DNA from 2 places in the Clostridium septicum genome. Region 1 is predicted to be linked to the other one. Evidence: a T-box and tRNA genes for the amino acid it is inferred to sense, from the RefSeq annotation. Region 1 holds a T-box; the other holds one or more tRNA genes.
What was found. The T-box of region 1 lies ahead of pheS (phenylalanine--tRNA ligase subunit alpha). A T-box ahead of a tRNA ligase gene usually reads a tRNA of that ligase, here a tRNA-Phe.
Positions count from the first base shown of each region.

Region 2: it encodes a tRNA-Phe, which carries the amino acid that the T-box ahead of pheS (phenylalanine--tRNA ligase subunit alpha) is inferred to sense. The anticodon was not compared.

Region 1 covers NZ_CP023671.1:3,166,289-3,183,086, forward strand. Annotated here, with positions in the region: gene CP523_RS14590 (DUF6873 family GME fold protein) at 27-728, opposite strand; gene ytxC (putative sporulation protein YtxC) at 861-1,751, shown strand; gene infC (translation initiation factor IF-3) at 1,959-2,480, shown strand; gene rpmI (50S ribosomal protein L35) at 2,502-2,699, shown strand; gene rplT (50S ribosomal protein L20) at 2,725-3,084, shown strand; gene CP523_RS14615 (TrkH family potassium uptake protein) at 3,220-4,560, shown strand; gene CP523_RS14620 (potassium channel family protein) at 4,572-5,240, shown strand; gene CP523_RS14625 (TrmH family RNA methyltransferase) at 5,252-6,034, shown strand; T-box leader at 6,102-6,329, shown strand; gene pheS (phenylalanine--tRNA ligase subunit alpha) at 6,416-7,435, shown strand; gene pheT (phenylalanine--tRNA ligase subunit beta) at 7,451-9,829, shown strand; gene CP523_RS14640 (DUF368 domain-containing protein) at 10,014-10,820, shown strand; gene CP523_RS14645 (cell division protein ZapA) at 10,961-11,605, shown strand; gene CP523_RS14650 (IS256 family transposase) at 11,735-12,973, shown strand; gene CP523_RS14655 (hypothetical protein) at 13,475-13,681, opposite strand; gene CP523_RS14660 (U32 family peptidase) at 13,888-16,236, shown strand; gene CP523_RS14665 (hypothetical protein) at 16,250-16,609, shown strand; gene CP523_RS14670 (endonuclease MutS2) at 16,632-16,798, shown strand, end outside.
Region 2 covers NZ_CP023671.1:1,954,427-1,971,224, reverse strand. Annotated here, with positions in the region: gene CP523_RS08810 (ATP-dependent Clp protease ATP-binding subunit) at 1-42, opposite strand, end outside; gene CP523_RS08805 (CtsR family transcriptional regulator) at 111-566, opposite strand; gene CP523_RS08800 (MBL fold metallo-hydrolase) at 778-1,410, shown strand; gene CP523_RS08795 (DUF362 domain-containing protein) at 1,483-1,653, opposite strand; gene CP523_RS08790 (heavy-metal-associated domain-containing protein) at 1,764-1,967, opposite strand; gene CP523_RS08785 (PSP1 domain-containing protein) at 1,979-2,884, opposite strand; gene CP523_RS08780 (DNA polymerase III subunit delta') at 2,887-3,819, opposite strand; gene CP523_RS08775 (cyclic-di-AMP receptor) at 3,837-4,166, opposite strand; gene tmk (dTMP kinase) at 4,250-4,882, opposite strand; gene CP523_RS08765 (sigma factor G inhibitor Gin) at 4,899-5,117, opposite strand; gene CP523_RS08760 (zinc-binding metallopeptidase family protein) at 5,256-6,407, shown strand; gene CP523_RS08755 (hypothetical protein) at 6,437-6,940, opposite strand; gene CP523_RS08750 (magnesium transporter CorA family protein) at 7,218-8,165, shown strand; gene CP523_RS08745 (S66 peptidase family protein) at 8,260-9,195, shown strand; tRNA gene CP523_RS08740 (tRNA-Cys) at 9,230-9,303, opposite strand; tRNA gene CP523_RS08735 (tRNA-Phe) at 9,309-9,384, opposite strand; rRNA gene rrf (5S ribosomal RNA) at 9,390-9,506, opposite strand; rRNA gene CP523_RS08725 (23S ribosomal RNA) at 9,620-12,524, opposite strand; tRNA gene CP523_RS08720 (tRNA-Ile) at 12,724-12,800, opposite strand; tRNA gene CP523_RS08715 (tRNA-Ala) at 12,804-12,879, opposite strand; rRNA gene CP523_RS08710 (16S ribosomal RNA) at 12,982-14,496, opposite strand; gene CP523_RS08705 (DUF5050 domain-containing protein) at 14,976-15,968, shown strand; gene murD (UDP-N-acetylmuramoyl-L-alanine--D-glutamate ligase) at 16,015-16,798, opposite strand, start outside.

The sequences.
Region 1 (16,798 bases):
ATTTATTAACGTACTATATAAGATAGCTATAGTATTAAGAGACTACCTCTATCATTAAGCTTTCCTTCTGATAGATATATTGGATAAACATCATATTTATATAAAAAGCTTTTAACTTTTTCACCATATAAATAATTATCTAAGCTTCCAAAAAAGGCTATAGTATTTTTAGAAATCATTCCACCAGTTCCACCTATAAAACCATAATTTAGACCAGGCAAAGAGATATCACCGGGTGGAAGTAAAAGAACATCAAAATCATTTTTTGTAAGCTCTTTATATATGGATGTATCATTAGTGATAAGTGCTTTTTCATTTATAGGGAGACATGAGCATTTGGTGTAACCTTGTTTTACATGTATTTTAATTTTATTATCTTGAGTCTTTAAAAGATTAGAGTCTGTAAATTTTAAATTATGTATAAAGTAATTATCCAGAATTAAGGCATTTATAAGTACATCATTAGGATATTTAGGAGAAAGTGAATTGTTAGTTTCTATATAGCTAATTCCTTGTTTTAAAAGATTTAGTTTAAAAGACTCATCAATATCTTTATGTATTATTACTTCCTTGGATTTTATATTTAAAATATTTAATTGTATATCTACATGACCATCTATAGCTGGATATAAGTTTTTACATTTAGGTATTTCAATACAATTAAAATCTAAGCGCTGAAGATTTTCACGTTCAATTTTCGTAGTTCTATAATCTATAAAGCAAAACATGTTATTACCCCTTACGTATATTATATTTTGATTTTAATCTATTTATAATTGAAATAAAACTATTTTATAAAAATAATTTTGAATAGAGTAAAAAAATTAATACATACTAATATTAAGAAGGGAGTGTAATCCATGATCGTACTAAAGCTTGTATATAATGATGACCTAGATTTTATTAGAGAGATTCAGGATTTAAGGACTATTCTTAAGAAAAAAGACGTAACAATTGGAGTTGTTGAAAGTGTTGAATTAAATACTCATATTGTTAAGGTTCTTTGTGATGACGATGATTATAATGAAAAAATAAAGAACATTATTAATTTATATATAAGTAATATTTTATATAAAATTGTAATTGAAAAATATAAAGATAAGGAAATGTTTGATTTTCTAATAGATAATTATTTTTTCTTAAAACAGGAAGAGGTATTAGAAGTGGAAGATCAAATAATGAAAGTATTGTTGTGTGAAGAAGCTGTAAATGATGAAAATCTTGTTTATTGTATGAATAAAATGAATTCGGTAATAGAAAAGATTAAAGAATGTTTAGAGGAAAACTTTGAAATAAACATAGATGGATTTATTACTTTTAGGATGAAAGAGTTAAGGGGGGATATTGAAAATATTATAGATAAAGTAATAGAAAATTATATGGTAGAAAAAGAGTATAAAGAATTTGTTAAATTATTAAAATACTTTGTAGAAATTCAAGAAAGTAAATTAGAAGAGGTAGATATATTTATAAAAGATGGAGGAGGTTATTTAATAACAGATCATTTGGGAAATAACATATTTCAAGAGTTTTTAAAAGAATTGGCAGAGTGTAAAATAGATAATGATGCAAAAATGGAAGATGTTATAATTAGCGGACTTATAACCAATGCGCCTAAAAAGATTATTATACATGGTAAGGAAAATTGTATTAATAATGAATTTTTAGATACCATAGTTAATGTATTTACTGATAGAGTTAAATATTGTGAAGGTTGTAATCTTTGCAGTATAGAAAAAATAAAATTTTAAAATATATTGACAGAAAAACTAATTGGTGATAGAATAAGTTTTGTCAAGAAGAAACACAGCCGTTTCTCACCTTACGGCAAAGCTTAGTAAGGTAATTATCTATCGAGTGATAACTAGTTATAAATCTAGTTTATATAGGATAATGAGGACGGCGAATGCCGTCCTTTTTATTATACAGTGTTTTTTCATTGGTATACTTTATCGGAGGTGAATAATATTAATAAAAATTATTCTGTTAATGAAAATATAAGAGAGAAAGAAGTAAGAGTTATAGATTCAGATGGAAGTCAATTAGGAGTTATAGCGACTACTGAAGCTCTTAAGATTGCTGAGGAGAGAGAATTAGATTTGGTAATGATTTCTCCAAGTGCTAAGCCACCAGTATGCAAAGTAATGGATTTAGGTAAGTTTATATATGAGCAATCTAAAAAAGAAAAAGAAGCCAAAAAGAAACAAAAAATTACTAGTGTTAAAGAAGTGAGATGTAGTCTTAACATCGAAGAACACGATATAGCAATTAAAGCTAAAAATGCTAGAAAGTTCCTATTAGACGGGGATAAGGTTAAAGTTACTGTTAGATTTAGAGGTAGAGAAGCAGAATTAGGACATCTAGGCAAGAAAATCCTTGATAATTTTGCTTCAAAACTAGAAGATGTTTGCATAGTTGAAAAGTCAGCTAAGCAAGAAGGAAGAAATATGACAATGATTTTAGGCCCTAAAAAAGCATAATCTGAGAGGAGGATTTTTATCATGCCAAAAATGAAGACACATAGAGGTGCAGCAAAAAGATTTAAGAAGACAGGTACTGGAAGACTTAAGAGAGCTAAAGCTTTTAAGAGCCATATCTTAACAAAGAAAAGTGCTAAGAGAAAGAGAAACTTAAGAAAAGCTGCTTATGTTTCAACAACTCAAGAAAAAGCAATGAAGAAATTATTACCATATCTATAATATAGGTTTACAGGAGGATTAAAATATGGCAAGAGTTAAAAGAGCAGTAAACGCTCGTAAGAATCATAAAAAAGTTTTAAAGCTTGCAAAGGGATATTACGGTGGAAAAAGCAGATTATTTAAGACTGCTAATGAATCAGTAATCAGAGCTTTAAGAAATGCTTACGTTGGAAGAAGATTAAAGAAGAGAGACTTTAGAAGACTTTGGATAGCAAGAATAAATGCTGCTACAAGAATGAATGGTCTTTCATATTCAAAATTCATAAACGGAATCAAATTAGCTGGAATTGATATGAACAGAAAGATGTTATCAGAAATAGCTATAAATGATCCAAAGGCATTTGCTGACTTAGTAGAAGTAGCTAAAAGCCAATTAAACAAGTAATAATAATGCGACCTAAAGGTCGCATTTTTTATTTATAAAAATTTCAAAAAACACCTTATACTTTATACAAAATAGTGTATAATAGTTAAAGAGTTATAACTATAATAATTTACATAATACCTTTGAGGTGAGTATATGCGGTTTAAATTAAAGAAAAAGATAAAATTAAATGGAGTACAAATTTTAGCATTAGGTTTTTTAAGTTTTATTTTATTAGGTGGTATTATTTTATCCTTACCAATTTCATCAGCTAGTAAAGAAAGCACTAATTTTCTTGATGCATTATTTACATCAACTTCAGCAGTTTGTGTTACTGGTCTTGTAACATTAAATACTAGCGCTCATTGGAGTACTTTTGGTCAAACTATTATAATGATGTTAATTGAAATTGGTGGTTTAGGATTTATGTCCTTTACTACTTTAATTGCAATTATGATAGGAAAAAAGATTACATTAAGAGAAAGATTAGTAATGCAAGAGGCTATGAATACATTTAACCTTCAAGGGCTTGTTAGTATGGTTAGATATGTATTTGGATTTACTTTTGCAGTTCAGCTTTTTGGAGCTCTTTTAATGTCAACACAGTTTATACCACAGTATGGATTAAAGACAGGGATATTTTATAGCATATTTCATTCCATTTCAGCCTTTTGTAATGCTGGGTTTGATTTATTTGGGAATAGTCTAGTTGGATATTCTAGTAATGTAGTTATAATATTAGTTATAAGTGCATTAATAATTATCAGTGGTATAGGATTTACTGTTTGGCTTGAAATATATCACTATAAAAGTGGGAAAAAATTAACAGTACATGCTAAGATTGTAATATTAATGACTTTAGTACTTATATTTGGCGGAACAATATTAATGTTTATATTTGAAATTAGAAATCCTGCTACATTAGGAAGTATGAATTTTAAAGATAAAGTATTAAACGCTTTTTTTGCATCTGTAAGCCCGAGAACAGCAGGTTTTAATAGTGTTCCACTTGCAGATATGACAATGGCAGGTAAATTCTTAACTATTTTACTTATGTTTATTGGAGGATCACCAGGCTCAACAGCAGGGGGATTAAAAACATCAACATTTGGTATAATAATCTTAACTGTAATTTCTGTTATAAAGGGAAGAGAAGATACTGAGGTGTTTGGAAGACGCTTTTCTAAAGAGTTAGTATATAAAGCATTTGCTTTGTTATTTATAGGTGTTGGATTAATAATAGTAGTAACTATGATGTTATCTTATACAGAAGTAGGAGCAACATTTATGGACTTACTATATGAGACAACTTCTGCCTTTGGAACAGTAGGATTAACTACGGGGTTGACTCCTAACTTAAGTAAGATAGGTAAAGTATTAATTATGTTAATGATGTATTTCGGAAGAGTTGGTCCATTAACAGTAGCATTAGCATTAACAAGAAGAAGAAAGAAATCAGGGTATAAATATCCAGAAGGAAAGATTTTAATTGGTTAGGAGAGAAAACTATGGCAAATAAACAATTTGTAGTATTAGGATTAGGAAGATTTGGTCATTCAGTAGCAAAAACTCTATATGCTTTAGGAAATGACGTATTAGCAATAGATATGGATGGAGATTTAGTACAAGAAATCTCAGATAGTGTAACTCATGCAGTTCAATTGGATGCAACAGATGAAAATGCCCTAAGATCTTTAGGATTAAGAAATTTTGATGTTGCAGTAGTTACTATAGGATCAAATATTCAAGCAAGTGTAATGGCAACTTTATTAGTTAAAGAGTTAGGTGTTAAATATATAATAGCTAAGGGTCATAGTGATTTACATGCTAAAGTTTTATATAAAATAGGTGCAGACAGAGTTGTGCTTCCAGAAAAGGATATGGGAGTAAGGGTTGCACACAATTTAGTTTCAGCAAGTATAGTAGACTATATAGAGCTTTCACCAGATTATAGTATTATGGAAATACAAGCATTAGATGAGTGGGACGGAAAAACTCTTGACGAATTAAGACTTAGAAGTAAATATGGAATAAATGTAATGGCTATTAAAAATGGTGATGAAATTAATTTAACACCATCAGCACAAGATAAAGTTAATGCTAAGGATGTAATAGTTGCTATTGGTTCAGCTGAAGACTTAAGTAAATTAGAAGGTGTAATTGTTAAATTAAATTAACGAGGTGCAAATTGATTTATATAGAAAGTAAGGATAATGCTTTATTTAAAGCAACTAAGAAGTTAAAAGAAAAGAAAAATAGAAATAAAGAAGGTAAATATATAATCGAAGGGTTTAGGCTTATAGAAGAAGCTTTTAAAGCTAATATGCAGGTTGAATATATTATTCTATCAGAAGAATCACAAAATAAGTTAAATGAATATTTAAGTGAATATATTGATAAAAATAGTAAAATATATGTTCTTAGTGGGAATCTAATATCACAACTTACTTCTACAGAGCATCCTCAAGGTGTTGTTGCAGTAGTAAAGAATAGAGAAATGCCTAAGGAAATAAATGGTGATTTCTACCTTTTATGTGACAAGGTTCAAGATCCAGGTAACTTAGGAACTATTATAAGAACAGCTCATGCAGCAGGAGTAGATGGAATAATATTAACTAAAGGCACAGTAGATATATATAATGATAAAACTATAAGATCAACTATGGGTTCTATCTTTTATGTACCAATAATATATGAAGATGAAAATTTAAATTTTTTAAATAAGTTAAGAAATGAAGGTTTTAGTCTTGTTTCAACATCTTTAGAAGAATCAAAAGATTTTTTTAAGGAAGATTTAAGAGGAAAAGTAATTTTATCAGTTGGAAATGAAGGAAATGGTATAAGTGAAGAAATATTTTCTTTATCAGATAAGAAAGTGAAAATTCCTATGCCTGGTGGTGCTGAATCGTTAAATGTTGCAGTTGCCACATCTATAATATTGTTTGAAAAGGTTAGACAAAACTTACAATAATAGATTATATAAAAATTTCTATTGAATTTAATTAGCTTTATTTGTATAATGAATTGTAAATAAATATGTAAAGACAGTGAATGAGAGAGTAGATATAATGAATTTTTCAGGGAGAAGTGGTCTTAGACTGAAAGCTACTTCAAAATAGATTTATATTGAAGTTCACTCAGGAGTTCTAGCTATGAAATTAGAGTAGTTGCTAGCGGTAATACCGTTATTTTAATTAAGTTGAGTTTTAAAGCATGTATATCTTTAAAACTAATTAGGGTGGTAGCGCGGATACTCCGTCCCTTTTATGGGATGGAGTTTTTTTATACGCAAAATTAATTATTAAATTAAAACTGTTTTTAGTATTAATTAATAAATAAGGAGGATATGAAAATGCAAGAAAAACTAATAGCAATTAAAGAAGCTGCATTTAAAGAGTTACAAGAAGTTAATAGTAGTGTAGTACTTGAAGAAATTAGAGTTAAGTATTTAGGTAAAAAGGGAGAATTAACTACTATATTAAGAGGCATGGGAGCTTTATCAGCTGAAGAAAGACCAGTTGTAGGTAAACTTGTAAATGTTATTAAAAAAGAAGTAGAGGATAAAATTGAAGAAACTTCAAAAGGAATTAAGGAAAAAGAAAAGAATGCTAAGTTAGCATCAGAGGTAATAGATATATCTCTTCCAGGTAAAAAAAATGTTATAGGTAAAAGACATCCATTAGATTTAACATTAGAAAGTATGAAGAATATATTTATTTCAATGGGATTCACAGTAGAAGAAGGTCCAGAAGTAGAGCTAGATCATTATAACTTTGAAGCTTTAAATATACCTAAGAATCATCCAGCAAGAAGTGAACAAGATACTTTCTACATAAATGATAATTTAGTATTAAGAACTCAAACTTCACCGGTTCAAATAAGAGTAATGGAAGATCAACAACCGCCGATAAAGATGATTGCACCAGGTAAAGTATATAGATCAGATGCCGTTGATGCAACACACTCACCAATTTTCTATCAAATGGAAGGGTTAGTTATAGATAAGGGAGTAACTTTTGCAGATCTTAAAGGTACTTTAGAATTATTTGCAAAGAAAATGTTCGGAGATAAGGTTAAAACTAAATTTAGACCTCATCACTTTCCATTTACAGAACCTTCAGCAGAAATGGATGCAACATGTTTTGTATGTCAAGGTGAAGGTTGTAGAGTATGTAAAGGTAGTGGTTGGATAGAACTATTAGGTTGTGGTATGGTTCATCCTCAAGTTTTAAGAAATTGTGGAATAGATCCTGAGGTTTATAGTGGTTTTGCTTTTGGATTTGGTGTAGATAGAATGGTTATGCTTAAGTATGGAATAGATGATATTAGATTATTATACGAAAGTGATATGAGATTCTTAAATCAATTTTAGTAGGAGGTAAAAAAGATGAAGGTACCATTTAATTGGTTAAAAGATTATGTAGAAGTAAATATAGATGCAAAAGAATTAGGAGATAAATTAACTTTATCAGGTTCAGCAGTAGAAGAGGTAATAATACAAGGAGATACAATTCAAAATGTTGTAACTTGTAAAATTGTAGATATAACTCAGCATCCAGATGCAGATAAATTAAAGATATGCCAAGTTGATATAGGAGCTGAAGAAACTATACAAATAGTTACAGCTGCAACAAATATGAAGGAGCAGGATATAGTACCTGTAGCTCTTCATAAGTCAATACTTGCAGATGGAACAGAAATTAAAAAAGGCAAACTAAGAGGTATAGTTTCAAATGGTATGTTCTGCTCAGAAGAGGAGCTTGGAATAGCTGGAGATGAACCAGTACATGGTTTAATGATTTTACCACAAGATGCTCCTGTAGGTATGGATATTAAAAAGTATTTAGGCCTTAATAAGGCAATCTTAGATTTTGAAATAACATCAAATAGACCTGATTGTTTAAGTATTTTAGGAATGGCAAGAGAAACAGCTGCTACAATAAGATCCACTTATAAGATGCCAAACTTTACTTATGTTGTTAAAAATTCAGCTAATATTAATGATGAATTAAAAGTAGAAGTTAAAGATGACCTATGCAGAAGATATATGGCAAGAGGAGTTAAGAATGTAAAGGTAGCTCCATCACCATCATGGATGCAAGAAAGACTTTTAGAAGCTGGAGTTAGGCCTATAAACAATATAGTAGACATAACTAATTTCGTTATGCTTGAATTAGGGGAACCAATGCATGCTTTTGACAAGAGAGAAATAAAAAGCAATAAGATAGTTGTTTCTAGAGCTAATCAAGGAGAAAAGTTTACAACTTTAGATGAAATAGAAAGAGAATTAGATGAAAGCTTTTTATGTATAAAAGATGATAATAATACAATAGCTTTAGCTGGAATAATGGGTGGATTAAACTCAGAAATAAAGGAAGATACTAAAGAGGTTGTATTTGAATGTGCAAACTTTGATGGTACTAATATAAGAGTTAATGCAAAGAAATTAAATTTAAGAACCGAAAGTTCATCAAGATTTGAAAAAGATATAGATCCAAACTTAGCTGCTTTAGCTTTAGACAGAGCTTGTGCTTTAATTGAAGAATTAGAGTGCGGTGAAATAATGGAAGGCACAATTGATATATATAATAATAAAAAAGAAATTGGAAGTATAAAAGTAGATTCAAATTGGATAAATACTTTCTTAGGAACAGATATATCTAAGGAAGAAATGAAAAGATGCTTAGATTCTTTAGATTTAGATACAGCTATAGAAGGAGAAAATCTAATTGTAACTATTCCAACATTTAGAATTGATATAGCAATTAAAGAAGATATAGCAGAAGAAATAGCAAGAATATATGGATATGATAACATTCCTACAACTATATTTAAGGTTTCAACAGAAAGAGAGCCTAAATATAAAAGTGAATTATTAACAGAAAATGTAATAGATACTATGATTTCAAGTGGACTTAATCAATCAATAAGTTATTCATTTGTTTCACCAAAGGTTTTTGATAAAATTAAGCTACCTATGGATAGTGAACTTAGAAATGTAGTTAAAATTAAAAATCCACTTGGAGAAGATTACTCTGTAATGAGAACTACAACTATTCATTCTATGATGGAATCTTTAGGTAGAAATTATTCAAGAAATAATGATTATGTAAGATTATTTGAAGTTGGAAAGGTGTATATTCCAAATGAAGATGAAACTAAATTACCTAAAGAAAGAAATGTATTAACTATAGGAATATATGGTGAATGTGATTATTTACACATTAAAGGAATAGTAGAGAATGTTATAGATGGACTTGGTGTAACTAAAGTTTCATATGTAAGAGAATCTGAAAATCCAAGTTATCATCCAGGAAAGACAGCAGCATTAATGGTAGGAAAATCTAAAGCAGGTGTTTTAGGAGAAATTCATCCAGATGTAACTGAAGAATATGGGGTAGATATAGATTGCTATATAGCTGAGTTAGATTTAGATGTTTTATTTGACAATGCAGAAGTTACAAAGAGTTATAAACCTCTTCCAAAGTTCCCGGCAGTAACAAGAGATATTGCGTTATTGGTTAATGATGAAGTCTTAGTTCAAGAAATAGAAGATACAATAAGAAAAGCTGGAGGAAATCTAGTTGAAAAAGTAAAGTTATTTGATATTTATAAAGGAGCTCAAATACCAGAAGGTAAAAAGAGTATAGCTTATGCAATAGCATATAGAGATGAGAAAAAGACATTAACTGATAAAGATGTAAATAAAGTTCATGATAAAATATTAAGAAGTCTTGAATATAAATTAGGTGCAACTTTAAGATAAAGATTTAATAATTAATATGAAAAGAGAGAATTTCTAGATAATAGAATTCTCTCTTTTTAATATATATACATTTCAATTAAGTAAATATTATATGAATATATGCAAAATAATTCCAAAATATGATAAAATTATAATCGGATTTATTTTATTATAAAATATTATTTATTATAAAGGAGAGTAGTTAATGAAAAATTTAATAAACATGTTAAAGGGGATGGCTATTGGTATTTCTAATATAATACCAGGAGTGAGTGGGGGAACAATGGCAGTAGTTTTAGGGATATATGATAAAATTATATCTTCAGTAATTAACTTTTTCAAAGATTGGAAGAAAAATGGGTTATTTTTAGCTGAATTAGCAATTGGAGCAGCTATTGGAATATTAGCATTTAGCAATTTAATAACATTTTTATTAGATAACTATCCTTCCCAAACAAATCTATTTTTTATAGGTCTTATATTAGGAAGTGCACCTTTAATATTTAAAAAGGCTACAGAAAGCCAAGTAAACAAATCAAACTATGTTTGGTTTGTTATAGCATTTGTTTTATTAGCTATAATGGGAATTGTGGGAGAGGCAGAAGGTGCTATTAAAGTTGTATCAGAACTTTCAATTGGAACTATAATAATATTACTTATAGCTGGATTTGTAGCAGCTGCAACAATGATTTTGCCAGGAGTTAGTGGATCATTTATATTAATTATGATAGGTATGTATTATCCAATAGTAAATGCTGTAAAAGAATTTAATATTCCTGTTTTAATAGTAGTTGCAGTGGGAGTTTTATTAGGTTTTATTACAATGACTAAAGTTATTGAAACATTATTTAATAAATATCCACAAACAGTATATTTTATAATACTAGGTCTTATACTAGGTTCTATTTTTGGAATATATAGTGGTATTGGAAATGGGTTTATGATATTAGTGTCTATTAGTGATTTTATAATAGGTTTTTTAATATCATATATGTTAGGAAAAAAAGAATAAATTATTAAAAAGGATAACTAAATTTTTCAGTTATCCTTTTTACATTTTATGAAATAATAAATATGATATCATTTCATATATGTTATTTTTATGGTAAAATATAATAAAAGTACAGTTTTAAAATATTTATGAGGTGTAATATGAATACGGTAACGATTAAGATAAATGGAATAGAATATAATTTAAAAGGAAGAGAAAACGAAAAGTATTTACTACAAATCGCAGAATATGTAGATGGAAAAGTAAAAGATATTATGGGAAATAATAAAAAACTTAGTTCTACCGCAGCAGCTACCCTTGTTTCTTTAAATATTGCAGATGAATTGTTTAAAGCAGATATGGAAATAGAAAATTTAATTAAGGATCGTAATACTTTAGAAGAGAAAAAAATAATCTTTAGTGAACGAATAAAAGAAATAAAAAGCGAATATGATAAAATAATAAATGAAAAAGATGATGAAATAAAAAAATTACAAGCCATAATTTCTTCAATGGAAGAAAGACTAGAAAATGCAGAGAAATTAGTGGAAGTACTTGAAGATAAAAAAAGCGATGATGAATATAAAGAAAAATTTGAAAAACTTGGACAAGAAGTTGTTATAATGGAAGAAGAGTTAAAGAAAAATATTAAACAAAAGCGGCTTTTGGAAGAAAGAAATAAGGATATAAAATTTCAACTTCAAAACTCTAAATATAAGGTATTAGATTTAGAAAATAAACTTGTAGATTTACAAATAGAATTAGCAAAGGAAAGAAAAAATAAAAATGTATTACTTAGAAAGTAATTATTAATTTAGAATATTTAAAAAGAGACAGTAGATAGTTTTGTGTAAAAACAAAACTATCTACTGTTTTTTTGTATTAACAGTTGGAAGTTTTGGAATAATATACTATATAAATTAGGAGGAATTATTATGACAAGAAAAATTGATACCAACTTTGATTACAACGAGGAAATTAAAAGATGTAAAACAATCGATGATGTGATGGGTAAAAACGGATTAATACAAAGATTAGTTAAAGATGTTCTTGAAAATATATTAGAAGGTGAAATGGAAGAACATCTAGGAAGAAATAAATATGAACGTGTAGAAGCAGTTGATCAAACTAAGAAGAACTACAGGAATGGTTATAGTCGCAAAAATTTAAGAAGTTCCTTCGGTGACGTCGACCTAGACGTACCCCGTGATAGAAATGCTGAATTTGAGCCACAAATTATAAAAAAATATGAAACTGTGTGTACTGAGTTAGATAAAAAGATTATATCTTTATATGCTAAAGGTATGTCAACATCTGATATTCAGGCTGAAATTGAAGACTTATATGGAATAACTATATCACCATCGATGGTATCTAAAATAACTGATAAAGTGCTTGCTAGCGCCGCCGAATGGCAAAATAGAGCATTAGATAAAATATATCCAATAGTTTATTTAGATGCTATGTACTTTAAAGTTAGAAGTAATGGAAAGATAGTTAACAAGGCTGTCTATATATGCTTAGGATACACTATGGAAGGATATAAAGATATTTTAGGTATATGGGTTGATGAAGCTGAAGGTGCTAAATTCTGGTTAGGAATTTGCAATGATTTAAAAAATAGAGGTGTAAAAGAAATTTTAATTGCTTGTATGGATGGATTAAAAGGGCTTCCACAAGCTATAAAAACAGTATTTCCATCAGTAAATATTCAAACATGTATTGTTCATCAAATAAGAAATTCAATAAAATACATAGCTTCAAAAGATAAAAAAGCATTTATGAAAGATTTGAAGGAGGTTTATAAGGCTACAACAGAGGAACTTGCGTTAGCACAGCTAGATAATTTAAAGGAGAGATGGGGAGATAAATATGGAATAGTAATAGATTCCTGGTATAATAATTGGAGTAACCTTTCAACATTTTTCGACTTCTCTCCAACTATAAGAAAGATGATTTATACTACAAATATCTTAGAAGGTTTTAATCGTCAAATACGTAAATTCACTAAAGTTAGAGTCATATTCCCAACTGATGAATCTTTAAATAAGTGTGTTTACTTAGCAACGATGGAGATACTAGAAAAATGGACTCAGCCTATACATAATTGGGGTGCTACGTTAGCAGAGCTATCAATAATATTTGAAGATCAATTAAAAGATGAATTAGCTTAAAAGCTTGTACTTTTTATAAATTATATGCATACTATTAGATTTTTTTGAAATACTAAAAAAGGTAATAAGAAACATTATTAGTATTTCTTAAATATAAAAAAATATTACTGGAAATGAAAATTTCCAGTAATATTAAAATAATAAAAATGATAATTACACAGAATTATCTATTCTCTCTTTAAAAAAGGTAGGAGAATTTCTTCTACCTTTTTTGTTAGAAGTCGTATATTGTTAAAGTATCATTTTTAATATCTTTAACGTTAATTTGTATAGAGCTTATATTACAAATATCAGTTTTCTCTAATAGAAGTAGTTTTTCATTATTATTATTATTTGATTGGTCTTCAGTTTTTTTTACAGAGATAATTAAGTTAGAATCATTTATTTTAAATTCTAAATCAGCAAAAGCGTTAGATATACCATTAAAAATAAATATTGTTTATTTTCTTTTGCAATTTCGAATCTATATATTCCATAATTAGCTGATTTATTTTCAATTAATTATTTAAGACAAGAATCTCTTAGAGTACTTAAATTTATTTCTTTTATAGTGATTCCTTCGTTAGAAAATGTTTTAAGTGTAGATTCAGTTTGAACCTTACTTTTATTTTCAAAAATTATAGTAGGTTGTTTAAAATAAATAATAAAGACAAATATAAGGAGAATTAAAAGAGTAATTATAATTAGTAGATTAATTCTCTTTTTCATAATGACCTGCTAAATAATAAACAAAACATTTTATGGATTAATTATACATAATTTAAAAAATAAGTAAATAAATAAATAAATGAAAGAAAAGTTCTGTAAATATGTAATAACATAGAAAAAAATTAAAATTTATGTTATATATAATTAGTAGAATATAAAATACTAATAGTAGAAATTATATATTGTAATAACATAGGAGAATTTTTATGGATAGAGTTGAGATATTAGCACCAGCTGGAAGTATGGAAAGCCTATTTGCAGCAATTAATAAAGGAGCAGATGCAGTTTATTTAGGAGGAAATAAATTTTCGGCTAGAGCATATGCATCAAATTTTGATAATGATAATATGATAAAGGCAATAGATTATGCACACGGGTATGGGGTAAAGATTTATGTAACAATAAACACAATACTTAAGGAAAATGAAATAGAAGAAGCTGTAAGATATGCAGGTTTTTTATATGAAATAGGAGTAGATGCTATAATTATTCAAGATTTAGGGCTTTTTAAAAGAGTTAAGGAGGATTATCCAGATATGGAAATACATGCGTCCACTCAAATGACTATACATAATGGAGAAGGAGCTTTATTTTTTAAGGAGCAAGGATTTAAAAGAATTGTTTTATCAAGGGAGTTATCTATTGATGAAATTAAATATATTTCTAAGGATTTAGACATAGAAACGGAGATATTTGTTCATGGTGCACTTTGTATATCATATTCAGGACAATGCTTAATGAGTTCTATGATTGGTGGTAGAAGTGGAAATAGAGGAAGGTGTGCACAACCTTGTAGAATGGAATACACTTTAAAAGGAAAAACTTCAGGGGAAAAAAAGGCATATTTATTAAGTCCTAAAGATACATGTACAATAGAAGATATGAAAGAAATCATAGATTCAGGTACAGCATCTTTAAAAATTGAAGGAAGAATGAAGAGAGCTGAGTATGTAGCAGGAGTTGTGGATAATTATAGAAAAGCATGTGATAAGGTGTTATATAAGAAAAAATATGATGTAGTAGAAGGGAAAAGAGAGCTATTACAGTTATTTAATAGAAGCGGGTTTTCTAAAGCTTATTTACATAAAAATGTAGGTAAGGATATGATGAGTTATAAAAATCCTAAAAATACAGGAGTTCCATTAGGTATAGTTGAAGGAAATGGAGAAATTATTTTAAAAGAAGATATAAGCATTGGAGATGGTTTTAGATTTAGAGATAAAGGCTTTAATGTAAATAAAATTATAAGTAATGGTATTGAAATAAATGAAGCTAAAAGAGGCGATCGAATTAAGCTATATCCCACTATGTATAAAAAGGGAGATGAATTATTTAAGTCATTAGATAAAAAATTATTTGACAAATTAGAGGCGTACATAAAACCATATGCTAGAAAAATAACATTAGATGTAAATGTAGTATTTAAGGTATCAGAGCCACTTACATTAAAAATAATTTATAGAGGTAAAGAATATGAATTCAAAGGTGAGATTGTACAAAAGGCTGAAAAGAGACCATTAGATAAAAGGAGAATTATTGAATCACTTCAAAAATCAGGAGATTGTACTTTTAAATTTGAAAAAATAAATTTTGATAACTATGAAGATGGATTTTTAAGAATTTCAGACTTAAATAATTTAAGAAGAGAAGCTTTAGAAGGCATTCAAAAAGATATAAGTAAAAGTCATAGAAGAAAGAGACCAAATAAATTAAAGGAAGAAGAAATAAATTATTCTAAAGATAAAGTAGAATTATTATATCAATGTATAACTAAATCACAACTTAAAGCTATTATTGAAGAAGGTGCCAAGGATATCTCAATAGATATATTTAACAGGCATAAAGAAGGTTTGAGAATACAAGATTTGAAAAATTTAGCTAAAAGTAGTAGTGTAAATATTTATTTAAAGGTACCTAATATAATAAAGAGTGAATTTAATAAAGTTATAGATATAATAGAAGAGGTAAAGCCTTATATAAAAGGAATAGTAACTGTAAATGTAGGTATTATTAATAAATATAAAAGTGATCTTTATATAATTGGAGATTACAAGTTTAATATAATAAATTCGGAAGCCTTAAAATTTTATCAAAATATAATAGATATGCCAACTTTAAGTTTAGAATTAAACAGAAAAGAAATAAAAAATATGTTAAAAAAGAATAAAGGTAATATTCAAGGAATTATTTATGGTAAAACAGAGCTTATGATAAGTGAGCATTGTCCAATTGGAAGTAATTTTGGAGAAAAATCAGCTATAAATGATTGTAATTTAGCATGCACAAGAGATGAATTTACACTAATTGATAGAATTAATGAAAAGTTTAGAGTTATGACTGATATATTCTGTAGAAGTTATATTTTAAATCCAGTTCCTCTTAATATGATAGATGAAATAGATGATTTAAAAAATATTGGTGTTAATTCATTTAGAGTTGAGTTTAGAGATGAAGACTATAATGAAGTTAAGAATGTAATAAATATGGTAAATGGAAATAAAGATATTGATAATAAAATTTATACAAAAGGTCACTATAGAAGAGGAATAGAGTAATAGGGGGATAAAAATGAGTATATCAACAATAAAATTATTATTAATAGGAATTTTTATATTAACAGTAATGGTTATTTTGGGAACAATAAAACTAAAGTCATGTCCAGGAATAGTTAAAGCTACAAAGGAACAAAGAATAAAGGGAATAGGACTTATAAAAAGTTTATGGAAAAAACAAATAATAATATCATCAGTAGCAATAGCATTATATTTAATAACTTTTATGGTTAATGATAAAACAGAAGATATGTTTTTAAAGACTATTATTTTATTATCATCAGCATTTGTAGCTGGATCAGGATTTTATATTGTATACTGTTATAATAAATTTAAAGGAAATTTTTCAAAATTAATGGATGAAATTTATAAATAGATTATGTTAAAAGGAGAGAAAAATGAACGATAAATCTCTAAGAGTATTGGAATTTAATAAAATAAAAGAAAAATTAAAGTTTTATGTAGTTACTTCAAGTGGAAAAGAGATTGTAGAAAACTTAAAGCCTTATAATACTGCATTTGAAGTTAGAAATAAGTTAAAAGAAAGTAGTGAAGCATTAGATAT
Region 2 (16,798 bases), 1.2 Mb from region 1:
TAACACAATATGTGCCCTTTCTGTAAACCTCCCAAAAATCATATATATACCTCCATACCCTAAATTATATTTTGAACCCTTTACCAAATAAACATATTCATATCTAGTATTTATGATAAAACTATCGTTATCATTCCTTTTAATATATCTGCTCTTACTCTATTTTTATCTATTACACTAGTTAACGTTCTATCATTTAATGATATTTTCATTATTTCGTATTCTTTTCTTGTAATTGTTTTAGATTCAATTAGATGATCCAATATAGAAATGGCACCTTGATATGTAATACTATCTCCTATTGAATTATTAATTAAATCTAATCGCCTTTCCTTATTATCATAAGTTATCTTAGTAATAATAATATATCCCCCACCACCTCTTTTACTTTCAATTAAATATCCCTTTTCATAAGTAAATCGAGTAGTTAATACATAATTTATTTGTGACGGTGCACAAGAAAATTTATCTGCTAACTCATTTCTCTGAATTAGTATTTTATTTTCTTTTCTATCGTTTATCATATCCTTTATAAAACTTTCTATTGTATCTGAAATTCTTGCCATATTTTCACCTTTTTAAACTTTATTTTCATTTTGACTTTCTTTGACTTTTATTATATAGTATTACTTTTATTATGTCCATTGCACTCATATAACAACCATTTCTATTAAAACTCCTTATTTTGTTAACCCTAATATAAAATCCTATTATTTTGAATTATTTTAAATAATTTTTGAAACAATAATTATATTAACTTTTATAAAGGAGATTAATATGGAAATTGAATGGTTTGGTAGTACTACCTTTATATTAAAAAACTCTATTGGTAAAAGAGTTTTAATAGACCCATTAGAGGCTATTTCTAATAAAAAAAATTATGATTTTGATGTAGATATAATTACTTTAAGCCATACCCCTAATAATAAAAGCCTTAAACAATATATAACTAAGGAATGTACTATAATTAATGATACTTCTTCCTTTGCCAATGAATATTTAACTATAGACGGATATACTTCTTATAAAGATAATATGAATGGATTTAAAAGAGGTGAAAATAATATTTATTTATTTAATATAGATGGTTTTAAACTTTGTCACTTAGGCACTGTTGGACATATTTTAGATAATAAACTTATTAGTAAGCTTAAAAATTTAGATTTTCTTTTTATTCCAATAGGCGGGCATTTTGCATTAAACGGTATTGATGCTGCCAAACTGACACTTGATATAACTCCAAAATATATAATACCTATGTTTTATAGAAATATGGATGAATATCCTTATTTAGATGGTCCACATAAATTTTTATCGCATATGAAAAATATAAAAAAATATAATACTAGATCTATTCAAACTAGTTCATTATACTTTAAAAATAATAATACTGTATTATTATTAAAATAATTTTCATTTTTATAATAATAATTGTAAAAAATAAAAGAACCGACGTTTAATCGACGGTTCTTCTCATGTACATTACTCTTGAACTGGAGCTCCTACTGGACAAACATTTGCACAGTTTCCGCAATCTATGCAAGTATCTGCATCTATAACGAATTGAGTATCTCCTTGGCTTATAGCATTAACTGGACATTCTGCAGCGCATGCACCACAGTTTACACATGAATCTTGAATTACGAATGCCATAATTAGCACCTCCTAATTAATATGAAATTTATTTCCTCTCTATTTTAGCACAATGATTTCAATTTTTAAAGAGTTAAAAATAACATATCTAATAATATTTACCATATTATCTATTCAACACTATATCCAGAATTCTCTAATGAATTAATTATACTATCTATATTTATAACTCTATTATCATATACAATACTAACTTCTTTTTTAGATATACTAACTTCACAAGCAATGATTCCTTCATTACTGCTTATAGCCTCTCTTATAGCCATAATGTCATTCTGTGTATTAAGATTATAAACTTTTAATGAAGACTTCACTTCCATTCCTCCTAATTGTCCTTTATAAGGTTTTTAATTAAATTTTTATCTTCAGGTAATTCTATTTCAAGCTTAATATCTGATTCATCTATAGAATCTTCATAGCTTCCCTCTATAATTTCTACATTTTCAATCTTAAATTCTTCTATTACCTCTTCATCTACCCTCTTATATTTAACCTTAACACTTTCTTTTACTATATTGTTACTTATAACTTCTCCTTGTCCATCAGGTATCTTAACAATAGATCCAACTTTAGGTAATCTTTTTCTTATATCTTCATATGTACTTTGTTCATAATTCAAACAGCACATAAGTCTTCCACAAATTCCTGATATTTTAGTAGGATTTAATGATAAATTTTGCTCCTTTGCCATTTTTATTGATACAGATGCAAAGTCGCCTAAAAATGAAGAGCAACACATAGTTCTTCCACACGGTCCTAATCCACCTAACATTTTAGCTTCATCTCTAACACCAATTTGTCTAAGTTCTATTCTTGTTTTAAAAATAGTAGCTAAATCTTTTACTAATTCTCTAAAGTCAACTCTTCCATCTGCTGTAAAATAAAATATTACTTTATTATTATCAAAAGTATATTCTACATCTATTAGCTTCATGTTTAACCCATGCTCTTCTATTTTCTTAAGGCATATATTTAAAGCTTCTTTTTCTTTTAACTTATTATTTTTATGCTTATCAATATCATCTTGTTCTGCCACTCTTATAACACTTTTTAATGGTGCTACTATATCTTCTTCCGGAATTTCTTTAACTCCAATTACACATTCTCCAAATTCGATTCCTCTTGCTGTTTCAACTACAACGTAATTTTCCTTTTTTATATCTAAATCCTTTGGATCAAAGTAATATATCTTTCCTGCTTTTTTAAATCTTACACCCACAACTTTTATCATTTTTAAACCTCCATAAAACCTATAAGCATCACTCTTATGGTTATAGCAAAATTTGAATTACTAATTAAGTTAATTCTTGCTTCTTTTATTTTATCTAATAAGCTATTCAACTTTTTATAAGACATTTCCATAGAAAGTTGTTTTAGCTCTTCTATTTTATCCCCATTTATTATTACACTATAATCATAAACTTCTTTATAAACCATTAAATCTCTTATGAAGGAGGCTAAAATGTTTAGTATTTCTTCCTTATTATCTTTATAATTCAACATCTTTTCCTCAAAATTTAGTAAAACTTCACCATCATTTATAGATAATGATTTAAGCAAGTCCAATAATAGTTCTCGTAGCTCCTTTAATCTTACATCCATTAAAAATCTCTCTGCTTTTCCTGGAATCCCCTCACTATATGCAATACTAGCTAAAAGTTCACTTTCATTAATATCGGACCTTATTTCCCCTATATACTTAACTATTTCATTTTTAGATATAGGAGTTAATTTATATATTTGACATCTAGATTTAATTGTATCTAGTATTAGTTCTAAACTCTCACAAAGAAGTATGATAAAAACACCTTTAGGAGGCTCTTCTATTGTCTTTAATAAAGCATTTTGAGCTTGAGTAGTTAATTTGTTTCCTTGGTAAATAATTATTACCTTTTTATCTCCCTCAAAAGGCTTTTTATTAACCTCATCTATTATTCCTCTTACTTCATCCACTCCAAATGAGCTTTTTTGTGATTTATAATTTATTATGTCAATATACTCTTTATTATCTTCCTTACCTAAGATTTTAAGAGCAAATATCCTAGCTAAGTTGCTCTTTCCAATTCCGTCTTCCCCTACAATAAGATGTGCATGAGATAAGTTTCCTTCGTTTACTCTTTTTTCAAAACTGCTAATAATATTACTATGACCTATAAATTTCCTCATTGCACACCTCCATTAACCTATATCTTAACAAATTGATCTACATCTACAACAAAAACTGTCGCTCCTCCAACTTGTACCTCTATTGGATATGACATATACATATCTGCATTTCCTGATATAGGCGCTGGAGTAGCTATCATTTGTTTTCTAGTTCTACAAATATCTTCTACAACCTCTATAACTTTTTGTACTTTTTCCTTTTCCACACCAATCATTAAAGTAGTATTTCCAGATTTTAAAAATCCCCCCGTAGTAGCTAGTTTTGTAACTCTGAATCCGGCTTCTGTTATAGCATCCACTAAATCTATAGCATCATCATCCTGCACAATTGCTATTACTAATTTCATAAAAATCCCTCCCCTTTAATTTTAAATACCTAATATTATTTTATCATAAAACTCCTATATTTAAATTAAAAATAATATATGATTTAATATTTTATGCTATCTAAAATTAATGTTTTCACTTCTTCGAAAACTTCTTCTAGAGACTTTTCAGCATTTATTTTTATTATTTTATCTTTATTATTTTGATATACTATTTCATAACCTTCCCTAACCTTGTAATGAAAATCTAATTTTTCTAAATCCAATCTATTTACTTCTCTACTTGAATTCTTAGCAATTCTATCTAAGCCAATTTGTGGGTCTACATCAAATAAAATAGTTAAATCTGGCATATATTCTTCAATTGCAAATTTATTTATCGTAAACACTTCATCGATTCCTAAACCTCTTGCATATCCTTGATAAGCCAAAGAGGAATAAACAAATCTATCACATAAAACTATTTTCCCCTCATTTAATGCCACTATAACCTTTTCTACTAAATGTTGTCTTCTTGCTGCGGCATAAAGTAACGCTTCTGTTCTGCTATCCATTTCTGTATTGTTTGTATCTAATATTATAGTTCTTATATCCTCTGATATTTTAATACCACCAGGTTCTCTAGTTTTTACACATTCAATACCTTTTTCTTTTAAATAATTGTATATCATTTCTAAAATAGTACTCTTACCAGATCCATCTCCACCTTCGAATACTATAAACTTTCCTTTTTCCATTGTTTCTCCTTAATATCTAAAATTGAAAATTATATTTGCTAGTTAAAGCCTCTTTAATCTTGTCCTTATAAAAATCGTATTGTTTACTATTTATATTAGCATTTAATATCTTACTCTGACAACTTTTACAAATTAATTTTCTTGCTATAATTATACCATTTTCCTCTTGATTTCTACATACAAAACATACTTTTTCATTTCTACCTTTTTGAATATCTTTAAATTTAATCTTCATAAAACCATCCTATTCTTTTTTATCTTAATTCTGACCATATGTAATGAATTTTATACTTTTGGGGAAACATAAAATTAATAAATATTATTCGGTTTTTAAGGGAAAATAATATTGAAAATAATTTGGGAGGAATAAAATATGAAACAAGAAATTATTTCTTATTTATCTACATGTCGTAATGATATATTTGACTTATGTAAATATTTATATGATAACCCTGAAGATAGTTATAATGAAATTAAAAGTTGCAAATATTTATCTAATTTATTAACAAAGTATGGATTTAATGTTGACAACAATTTTTTAGATTTATCTACTTCTTTTTATGCTACTAAAGGAAGTGGGCATCCTAAAGTTTGCTTTTTATGTGAATATGATGCTATTCCTGGAGAAGGACATATAACAGGACATAATTTATTATCCGCTACTTCTATAGCTGCTGCTATATCACTAGGTAATGTTATTGATAAAGCAGGAGGTAGTGTAATTGTAATAGGCTGTCCTGGTGAATATCTTGGCGGAACTAAATCTGTAATGGTAAAACAAGGTGTATTTGCTGATATTGATGTAGTACTTCTAGCTCATCCTGATATAATTACGTCAGAAAGTGGAAGCTCATCTGCAATCATTCCTTTAAGTGTTAAATTTATAGGAAATAGCGGTTTAAGTTTTCTTAATAAAGGAAGCTATACCTCATTAGATGGTATACTATTAACATTTAATATATTAAATTCGCTTTTAAAAGGCTTCCCTGAAGATGTAGAAGTCAATTCTATATTATCTCAAGGTGGCTTCACACCATTGCTTTTGCCTCTTGAATCAGAGGCTAAATTTTATATAAGAGCCAAAGAAATGGATATTGCTAAAATTGCAGAGGGTAAATTACGTGAGATAATTATTTATGTATCAAAATTGATTAGGGTTCAATACTCTATGTCTTTATACGAACCTGAAAATGAAGAGCTTATTACAAACAGAACATTGAATAGGTTATTTAGTCATAATCTTAAAGAAAGTGGAACTATAAATATATCAGAACCTAGAGATGTTTATTCTGGGTTAAGCTTAGGAATTGTTAGTAAAACTGTTCCTTGTATTCATCCATATATATCAATAATAGAAAATAATGCTATAAAATATGGGACTAAGGATTTTGCTGATGCAACTATTTCTGATTATGCATTAGAACAAAGCATAAAAGCCGCTCAAGCTCTAGCTTTTACTGGTTTAGATATTATACAAAATGAAAATCTTTTATATGAAGTTAAAAATGAATTTTATAAAAAATAGGCCTCCTTCTGGAAGCCTATTTTTTATATTTATCTTAACTTACAACTTAATGCACCATGTTTTATTATTCTCTCAATAAATGAACGGCTTGGTTGAAAGTTAAACTTTTTTATTTTATTTCCACTTTTATAAACGCAACAATAAATATCATTTCCTATTCTGTTGCACAAATATTTCTTATAACTTCTAATAGAAGAATACTCCTTAGGAATTTCACATTTTTTACCTATATATAATATATCTTGTATTTTTATGCTTTCTAAATTCTTCTCTTCTTTTAAACTTATTTTATTTATTATCAATTTTCCTGCTATTATTGAATGCTTATATGCTAATCCACAGCTTTTTAACTCTTTTAATAAAATAACTACAGTAAAAACTACTAATAAACTCTTAATTAAATAACCTACTTTATGATTATCTAATCCTGCAATTTTAATAGCTTGTGATATGTACAAAACCACTGTGATTAGTACTACTGAAATAGATATTACAGAAACCTTTTTTCGTGCAATAACTTCTCTATGCATCATTTTAAAAAATCCCCCATATTTGCATTATATCTTTCTTATAGAACAATATTGTGATTATACTAATTATTTTAATTTTTATCCATGTCAAAATATCCTCATTAATCTCCAAATTCTCAATTATTAAAAGTTTAATATTGATTTTTTAAAGAATATAGCCTTTTACTAAATATATCTTTAAGTATCTCTATTTTTCAAATGGTAATGCTTTTCATTATTAATTTTATTCTGTTATAATTATCTTTTTAATAGTATAATTGTGTCGGAGGTGTTATATAAAATGATTCAAATTTATAAAAGCAGAAGTGAGCAAGATCCTTCCTTAAAAATATTAGATAATTTAGAGCAAGGATGTTGGATTAATATTATTGCTCCTTCTGATGAAGAATTAATATTAATATCTAAAAAAACAGGAGTACCTCTTTCATTTTTAAAAGCTCCTTTAGATGATGAAGAAACATCTCGTATAGATATTGAAGATGGTTGTGTTTTAGTTGTTGTGGATATTCCTTTTACTGAAATGGAAGACAACTCTCTTACTTATGATACATACCCTCTAGCTATAATACACACAGAGAAACAATTAATAACTGTATGTTTAAAAAATAGTAGAATACTAACTGACTTTATAAATGGTAAAGTAAAATCATTTTATTCATTTAAAAAATCAAGATTTATACTACAGATATTAAATAAAATATCAACTTATTATTTACTTTATCTTAGACAAATAGATAAAAAAAGTTTAATGATAGAAAAAAGACTTCATAAATCAATGAAAAATAGAGAACTTATTCAATTGCACTCACTAGAAAAATCTCTTGTTTATTTTTCTACCTCTCTAAAAGCTAATGAAATAACTTTAGAAAAAATGCTTAAACTTGAAATAATGCAAAAGTATGAAGATGATAAAGATGTTTTAGAAGATGTTATTATAGAAAATAAGCAGGCTATAGAAATGACAGAAATATATAGTAATATTCTTGCTAGTACAATGGATTTTTTTGCATCTGTTATATCTAATAATCTAAATATAGTTATGAAAATTCTAGCCTCTGTTACAATCTTAATGGCTATTCCTACAGTTATAGGTGGAATATTTGGGATGAACTTTGTTGAAATGCCATTATTAAAAAATCCTGCTGGTTTTAACATTACAATGATAATAACAGCAGTTCTTACAGGTGTTACAGCTTTTATACTATATAAAAAAGGAATGTTCAGTTAAATTATTCTTATAAAAAAGTTATTACTTAAAGTAATAGCTTTTTCTTTTTTATAGTATATTGTAATATTAATACTTTAAAGTAGGTGAATTTATATTGTTAAAATTAAATCCTCTATCCCCTTCTTCTACTATAGGAATAGTAGCCCCTGCTTCGGCTGAAGATCCTAATATAATCGATAAAAAGATATTAGAATTTGAAGAGTTAGGCTTTAACGTAAAAAAAGGAAAGCATATTTATGATAAATATGGTTATTTAGCCGGAACTGACTCTAATAGAGCTGAAGATTTAATGGATATGTTTATTGATAATTCTATAGATGCTATTTTATGCCTCAGAGGTGGCTATGGATCTATGCGAATGATTCCTTATTTAAACCTTAAAACTATTAAGCAAAATCCAAAACCTTTTTGTGGCTATAGTGATATAACTCTTCTTCTTAATTATATATCTAAAAAATGTAATTTTGCCACATTTCACGCTCCTATGATAACTTCTAATTTTAAGGACTCTGTTACTCAAGATTATTTTATAAACACTTTAACTAATCATAATATGAACTTCTATAATTTAAAGAAAATTAGTAATAATAAAATTACTTATATTAATAAAAATAATTTTAATGGAAAACTTGTGGGTGGTAATCTTAGTATAATTTGTTCATCTATTGGAACTCCTTATGAACTAAATTTTAAAAACTCTATTGTGCTAATTGAAGAAATAGATGAGAGCCCTTATGCTATAGATAGAATGCTTACACAGCTTATATATTCTGGTAAATTAAAACACTCTTCAGGAATTATTTTAGGTGACTTTACAAATTGTACTTCTAAAAATAAAAACTCTGCTGAGTTTAATATAGATGAAGTTATAAATCAAAAATTATCACAATTAAAAATTCCAGTTATAAAAGGATTTCCTATTGGCCATAGCTACCCTAATGTAACTTTACCCATAGGTAGTAAATTATCTTTTAATTATAAAAATGATTTACTAAATATATCGGAAAATATATTTAAAAACTCTAAATAAATAAAAAACCTACAAGTCAAACTTGTAGGTTTTTTGGAGGCGCCACCCGGATTTGAACCGGGGATAAAGGTTTTGCAGACCTCTGCCTTACCACTTGGCTATAGCGCCATACCTGGTGGCTCGACCAGGAATCGAACCAGGGACACGAGGATTTTCAGTCCTCTGCTCTACCGACTGAGCTATCGAGCCACATTACCTGGCAATGTTCTACTCTCCCACACAGTCTCCCGTGCAGTACCATCGACGCTGTAGAGCTTAACTTTCCTGTTCGGAATGGGAAGGAGTGTTTCCTCTACGCCATCATCACCAGATCCATTGACACCCCAAATCTAAGATTTGGTTGGTGGAAAGCACTCAGCTGTACTGAGTTACCTTTTTCAGAGAATGTTCTCTGAAAATTGCATATGAATTTTTCCGTTTTATTTTGGTCAAGCCCTCGACCTATTAGTATCAGTCAGCTAAATATGTTACCACACTTACACCTCTGACCTATCAACCTTGTGTTCTTCAAGGGGTCTTACTAGCTTATGCTATGGGAAATCTCATCTTGAGGGGGGCTTCACGCTTAGATGCTTTCAGCGTTTATCCCTTCCCGACTTAGCTACCCAGCCATGCTCCTGGCGGAACAACTGGTGCACCAGAGGTCAGTCCATCCCGGTCCTCTCGTACTAAGGACAGCTCCTCTCAAATTTCCTACGCCCGCGACGGATAGGGACCGAACTGTCTCACGACGTTCTGAACCCAGCTCGCGTGCCGCTTTAATGGGCGAACAGCCCAACCCTTGGGACCTACTACAGCCCCAGGATGCGACGAGCCGACATCGAGGTGCCAAACCTCCCCGTCGATGTGGACTCTTGGGGGAGATCAGCCTGTTATCCCCGAGGTAGCTTTTATCCGTTGAGCGATGGCCCTCCCACGAGGTACCACCGGATCACTAAGCCCGACTTTCGTCCCTGCTCCACTTGTGGGTGTCGCAGTCAGGCTCCCTTCTGCCTTTGCACTCTTCGAACGATTTCCGACCGTTCTGAGGGAACCTTTGGGCGCCTCCGTTACTTTTTAGGAGGCGACCGCCCCAGTCAAACTGCCCACCTAACAATGTCCCGTCACCAGATTCATGGCGTCCGGTTAGAACCCCAATACTGTCAGGGTGGTATCCCAAGGTTGACTCCACCAAGGCTGACGCCCTAGTTTCCAAGTCTCCCACCTATCCTGTACAGACAATATCGGAATTCAATGCTAAGCTACAGTAAAGCTCTACGGGGTCTTTCCGTCCAATCGCGGGTAGCGAGCATCTTCACTCGCACTACAACTTCGCCGGATTTGCAGTTGAGACAGTGCCCAAGTCATTACGCCATTCGTGCGGGTCAGAACTTACCTGACAAGGAATTTCGCTACCTTAGGACCGTTATAGTTACGGCCGCCGTTTACTGGGGCTTAAGTTCACACCTTCGCTTGCGCTAAGTGTTCCCCTTAACCTTCCAGCACCGGGCAGGCGTCAGCCCCTATACATCAGCTTGCGCTTTAGCAGAGACCTGTGTTTTTGCTAAACAGTTGCTTGGGCCTATTCTCTGCGGCCTACTCTCGTAGGCACCCCTTCTCGCTAACTTACGGGGTCAATTTGCCTAGTTCCTTAACTGCAATTCTTCCGCTGGTCTTAGGATTCTCTCCTCATCTACCTGTGTCGGTTTGCGGTACGGGCACTACTTCTCTCTCTAGATGCTTTTCTTGGAAGCATGGAATCAGATACTTCAGCCTAATGGCCTTCCCCATCACGCCTCAGGATTGTTGAAACGGATTTGCCTATTTCAACTCCCTAAACGCTTAGACTAGCATTTCCAATCGCTAGCACATCCTATCCTTCTCCGTCACACCATCGATAATAACGATTGTAGTGGTATCGGAATATCAACCGATTGTCCATCGCCTACGCCTATCGGCCTCGGCTTAGGTCCCGACTAACCCTGGGCGGACGAGCCTTCCCCAGGAAACCTTAGATTTTCGACCTGTGAGATTCTCACTCACATCTCGCTACTAATGCCAACATTCTCACTCGTAATCAGTCCACCGCTCCTTACGGTACGACTTCAGCCCGATTACGACGCTCCTCTACCGCTCATCTTACGATGAGCCCGTAGCTTCGGTGGTAAGTTTGAGCCCCGGACATTTTCGGCGCAGGATCTCTCGACTAGTGAGCTATTACGCACTCTTTCAATGAGTGGCTGCTTCTAAGCCAACATCCTAGTTGTCTTAGAAATCCCACATCCTTTTCCACTTAACTTACACTTTGGGACCTTAGCTGACGATCTGGGCTTTTTCCCTTTTGACCACGGATCTTATCATTCGTAGTCTGACTGCCGGACTAATAGTATATGGCATTCGGAGTTTGATAAGGTTCGGTAAGCGATACGCCCCCTAGCCCATTCAGTGCTCTACCTCCATTACTCATATCCGACGCTAGCCCTAAAGCTATTTCGAGGAGAACCAGCTATCTCCGAGTTCGATTGGAATTTCTCCGCTATCCACAGCTCATCCCATGCTTTTTCAACAGCAACGTGGTTCGGTCCTCCACGGGGTTTTACCCCCGCTTCAACCTGGCCATGGATAGGTCACCCGGTTTCGGGTCTACGGCATGCAACTACTCGCCCTATTAAGACTCGGTTTCCCTTCGGCTCCGTACCTTAAGTACTTAACCTTGCTACATACCGTAACTCGTTGGCTCGTTCTACAAAAAGCACGTCATCACACTCATATGGTGCTCTGACCGGTTGTAGGCACACGGTTTCAGGTTCTATTTCACTCCCCTCCCGGGGTTCTTTTCACCTTTCCCTCACGGTACTGCTTCACTATCGGTCATCAGGTAGTATTTAGCCTTGGGAGGTGGTCCTCCCTGCTTCCCACAAGGTTTCACGTGTCTCGTGGTACTCTGGATCAGAACTTAGTTATTATAATTTTTATTTACGTGGCTATTACACTCTGTGGCTTAACTTTCCAGTTAAATTCAATTAATTATAATTTCCTGTTAATGTTCTGTCCGCAACCCCAGAGATAAATCTCTGGTTTGGGCTCTTTCCCTTTCGCTCGCCGCTACTTAGAAAATCGATTTTTCTTTCTCTTCCTCCAGGTACTTAGATGTTTCAGTTCCCTGGGTTTACCTTCCTGTAACTATTTATTCATTACAGGATACATGGGGTTTCCCATGTGAGTTTCCTCATTCGGAGATCTCCGGATCACTGGCTATGTGCGCCTACCCGAAGCTTTTCGCAGCTTATCACGTCCTTCATCGGCTCCTGATACCAAGGCATTCACCATGCGCCCTTTGTAGCTTGACCTATACGGTTCTCTTTTACAAAGAGTTAATTTATTTTCACAAAGAATATTATTCTTGGCTTGTTGTCACTTCTCAATTAACTTTTGTTAATTTGAAACTCCTGTTCACATACGCTTTCAGGAGTAAGTTCGAATAACTAAATTATAAATTTAGATTCTCACTTAAGTTGTTTTAATTCATATGCAATTTTCAAAGAACAATGGTGGGTCTAAATGGACTCGAACCATCGACCTCACGCTTATCAGGCGTGCGCTCTAACCAGCTGAGCTATAGACCCATGTGGTGGAGATAAAGAGATTCGAACTCTTGACCCCTTGCGTGCAAGGCAAGTGCTCTCCCAACTGAGCTATACCCCCACATGTTTTGAGGTAAATCCCTCAAAATTGAACAGAAGTTAAGATACCATATCTTTTGAGTTATTACTAGTTAATCATCTTGTTAACTAGATTTCTCCATAGAAAGGAGGTGATCCAGCCGCAGGTTCTCCTACGGCTACCTTGTTACGACTTCACCCCAATCGCTGACCCTACCTTAGGTCGCTGCCTCCTTGCGGTTAGCTCACGAACTTTGGGTATTGCCAACTCTCATGGTGTGACGGGCGGTGTGTACAAGGCCCGGGAACGTATTCACCGCGACATGCTGATTCGCGATTACTAGCAACTCCAGCTTCATGTAGGCGAGTTTCAGCCTACAATCCGAACTGAGACAAGTTTTATAGTTTAGCTCCACCTCGCGGTATTGCATCTCGTTGTACTTGCCATTGTAGCACGTGTGTAGCCCTAGACATAAGGGGCATGATGATTTGACGTCATCCCCACCTTCCTCCCGGTTAACCCGGGCAGTCTCGCTAGAGTGCTCAACTAAATGGTAGCAACTAACAATAAGGGTTGCGCTCGTTGCGGGACTTAACCCAACATCTCACGACACGAGCTGACGACAACCATGCACCACCTGTCATCCTGTCCCCGAAGGGACTTCCTCGATTAAGAGTAATGCAGGAGATGTCAAGTCTAGGTAAGGTTCTTCGCGTTGCTTCGAATTAAACCACATGCTCCGCTGCTTGTGCGGGCCCCCGTCAATTCCTTTGAGTTTTAATCTTGCGACCGTACTCCCCAGGCGGGATACTTAATGTGTTAACGGCGGCACGGAAGGAGTTGATACCTCCCACACCTAGTATCCATCGTTTACGGCGTGGACTACCAGGGTATCTAATCCTGTTTGCTCCCCACGCTTTCGAGCCTCAGCGTCAGTTACAGTCCAGAGAGTCGCCTTCGCCACTGGTGTTCTTCCTAATCTCTACGCATTTCACCGCTACACTAGGAATTCCACTCTCCTCTCCTGCACTCTAGACTTCCAGTTTGAAATGCAGCCCCCAGGTTGAGCCCGGGTATTTCACATCTCACTTAAAAGTCCGCCTACGCTCCCTTTACGCCCAGTAAATCCGGACAACGCTCGCCACCTACGTATTACCGCGGCTGCTGGCACGTAGTTAGCCGTGGCTTCCTCCTCAGGTACCGTCATTATCGTCCCTGAAGACAGAGCTTTACGATCCGAAAACCTTCATCACTCACGCGGCGTTGCTGCATCAGGGTTTCCCCCATTGTGCAATATTCCCCACTGCTGCCTCCCGTAGGAGTCTGGGCCGTGTCTCAGTCCCAATGTGGCCGATCACCCTCTCAGGTCGGCTACGCATCGTCGCCTTGGTGAGCCGTTACCTCACCAACTAGCTAATGCGCCGCGGGCCCATCTTGTAGCGGATTACTCCTTTAATTGCTGCTCCATGCGAAGCTGCAATGTTATGCGGTATTAATCTCCCTTTCGGGAGGCTATTCCCCTCTACAAGGCAGGTTGCCCACGTGTTACTCACCCGTCCGCCGCTAGGTTTGTTTCCGAAGAAACTCCCCTCGCTCGACTTGCATGTGTTAGGCACGCCGCCAGCGTTCGTCCTGAGCCAGGATCAAACTCTCACTAAAAAGTTTAATCTGTTGCTCAAATTACTTTGAGTCTTTTAAGACTCTCAAAAGAATTGCTGGTTATTACTTAACTTTTATTCTGTTCAATTTTCAAAGATCTAACTTCTTGCAATCTCTCGACTGCTTAATCATAATAACATTTAACTTCTTTCTTGTCAACATATTTTTTAACAAATTTTGAAGTTTTGTTTTGTCCTCGTGTTCCCGACGACGCTATTTATAATATCACGATTCTATAAGTTAACCTATTATAAATATATCATTTACTAAGGTTTATTTCTATTTTTCTCATATATACTTATAATTTCTAACTTTTTCTTATAGCGATACACTTGGCACAGTTATCACTTTATATTATAATTTTTCTAAACATTTTAATAGAAAAGCCCGATAATTATATAAGGTTATACCTTTAATAACGACTTATTTTAAAAATTAAGTACTAAAAAAAACAATTTTATTATTTTAGGAGGATTATTATGTTAAAAAAAGCTATACCTTTAGTCTTATTATCTAGTTTTTTCTTAACAGCTTGTTCTGCAGCAGAAAAAGCAAAAAACGAAACTAAAGATAAGAACAATAAAATAGAAATTTCTCAGCCCACTACACCCCCTAATTCCAATTTAACTTTGGTAGATAAATCTATTACATATTCACCATATTTAAATTTAGGAAATCTGATATTTTTCCCAGACAAGGAAAATAACAATAAATTATCAACAACTGAAAAATCTACATCTAATTCCTATGTTCTAAATGATAATATAAAGGATACTTTTAATTATCCTGTTGAATCATTAATTACAATTGATAATTCTATATATTTTTCAAATACATCAGATAACAATAGTTTATACAAATTGGATTATCAACGTAATGAATTTACTAAAGTAAATAATAATTCTGTTTATAATTTAACTTCTCAATCAAAAGAACTTTATTATATAAATAGAACTGATAATAATAAACTTTATCATTATAATTTAGCCAATTCAACTTCATATAGCTTATCAGATGATTCATGTGGTAAATTTATAATAAATGGGAATTCAATACTTTATCAAAACCTTAGTGATGGAGCTAAACTTTATAGCATATCAATAGATGGTAATAATAGAAAGAAGTTAACCGATAACTCTGTAGATAGTTTTACTGTTTATAGTGGACAAATACTTTTTATAAATTCAGATGAAAATAACTCATTATATAAATTAGATGTAAAATCTGAAAGAACTAATAAGATAGCTTCAATTAATGGTACCGAACTTAAAAACTCTAACAATAAATTATATTTTATTAATATAGCCTCAGGCAATAATCTTTGTTCTTTATCTGTTGATTTAAATAAAAATGAAGCAAAAGCTTCTCAAATAACTACAGATTCTATAAATCAATATTATCTTAACGATAATGAAATTTTCTTAGATAAAACCCTAGATGTGAATAAAACTTATGTAATTAAACAGAATTAAAAACAGCCCACTTAGTATATAAGAATCTAAGTGGGCTGTTTTTAATTTATTTTAAATTTTTAACTATTTCTTTAAATTTATTTCCTCTTACTGCAAAGTTAGGAAACATATCAAAAGATGCACACGCTGGTGACAATGTTACTATATCCCCTTCTTTAGCAATTTTTTTAGCTTCTATAACAGCATCATTTAAAGAAGCTACTACTTTAATTGGTATAGTAATACCCTTTTCCATAATTACTTTATCAAAGGCATCTTTAATCATTTCTTTAGTTGCACCTAAAAGTATTAGTTCTTTTATATATGGATATCCTTTTACTGCTAGTGGCTCAAATGGTATATGCTTATCATATCCACCCGCAATTAATATTACCTTCTTTTCAAAAGCAAAAAGACCTGCTAAAGTCCTAGTTGGACTTGATGCTATAGAATCATTGTAATATTTAACTCCATTTAATTCCCTAACTAACTCACATCTATGCTCTACTCCAGCAAATGTTTCCGCTACCTTCTTCATAGTTTCAATGCTAACATCATCTTTAGTTGCAATAAATGAAGCTAAATAATTCTCCACATTGTGCATACCTTTTATTACTATATCATCCTTTTTACATACTTCTTTTCCTTCTAGATATAACCTTCCATCTTTGTAATATGCACCATTTTTTATTTCTCTCTTTGAGCTAAATTCCCTTACCTCACCTTTTGCTTCTTTTTCAAAATTATATGTTATCTCATTTTCTCTATTTACAACTAGTACATTATCTTTATTTTGGTATAAGAATATATTCTTTTTAGCATCTATATATTCATTCATATTTTTATGCATA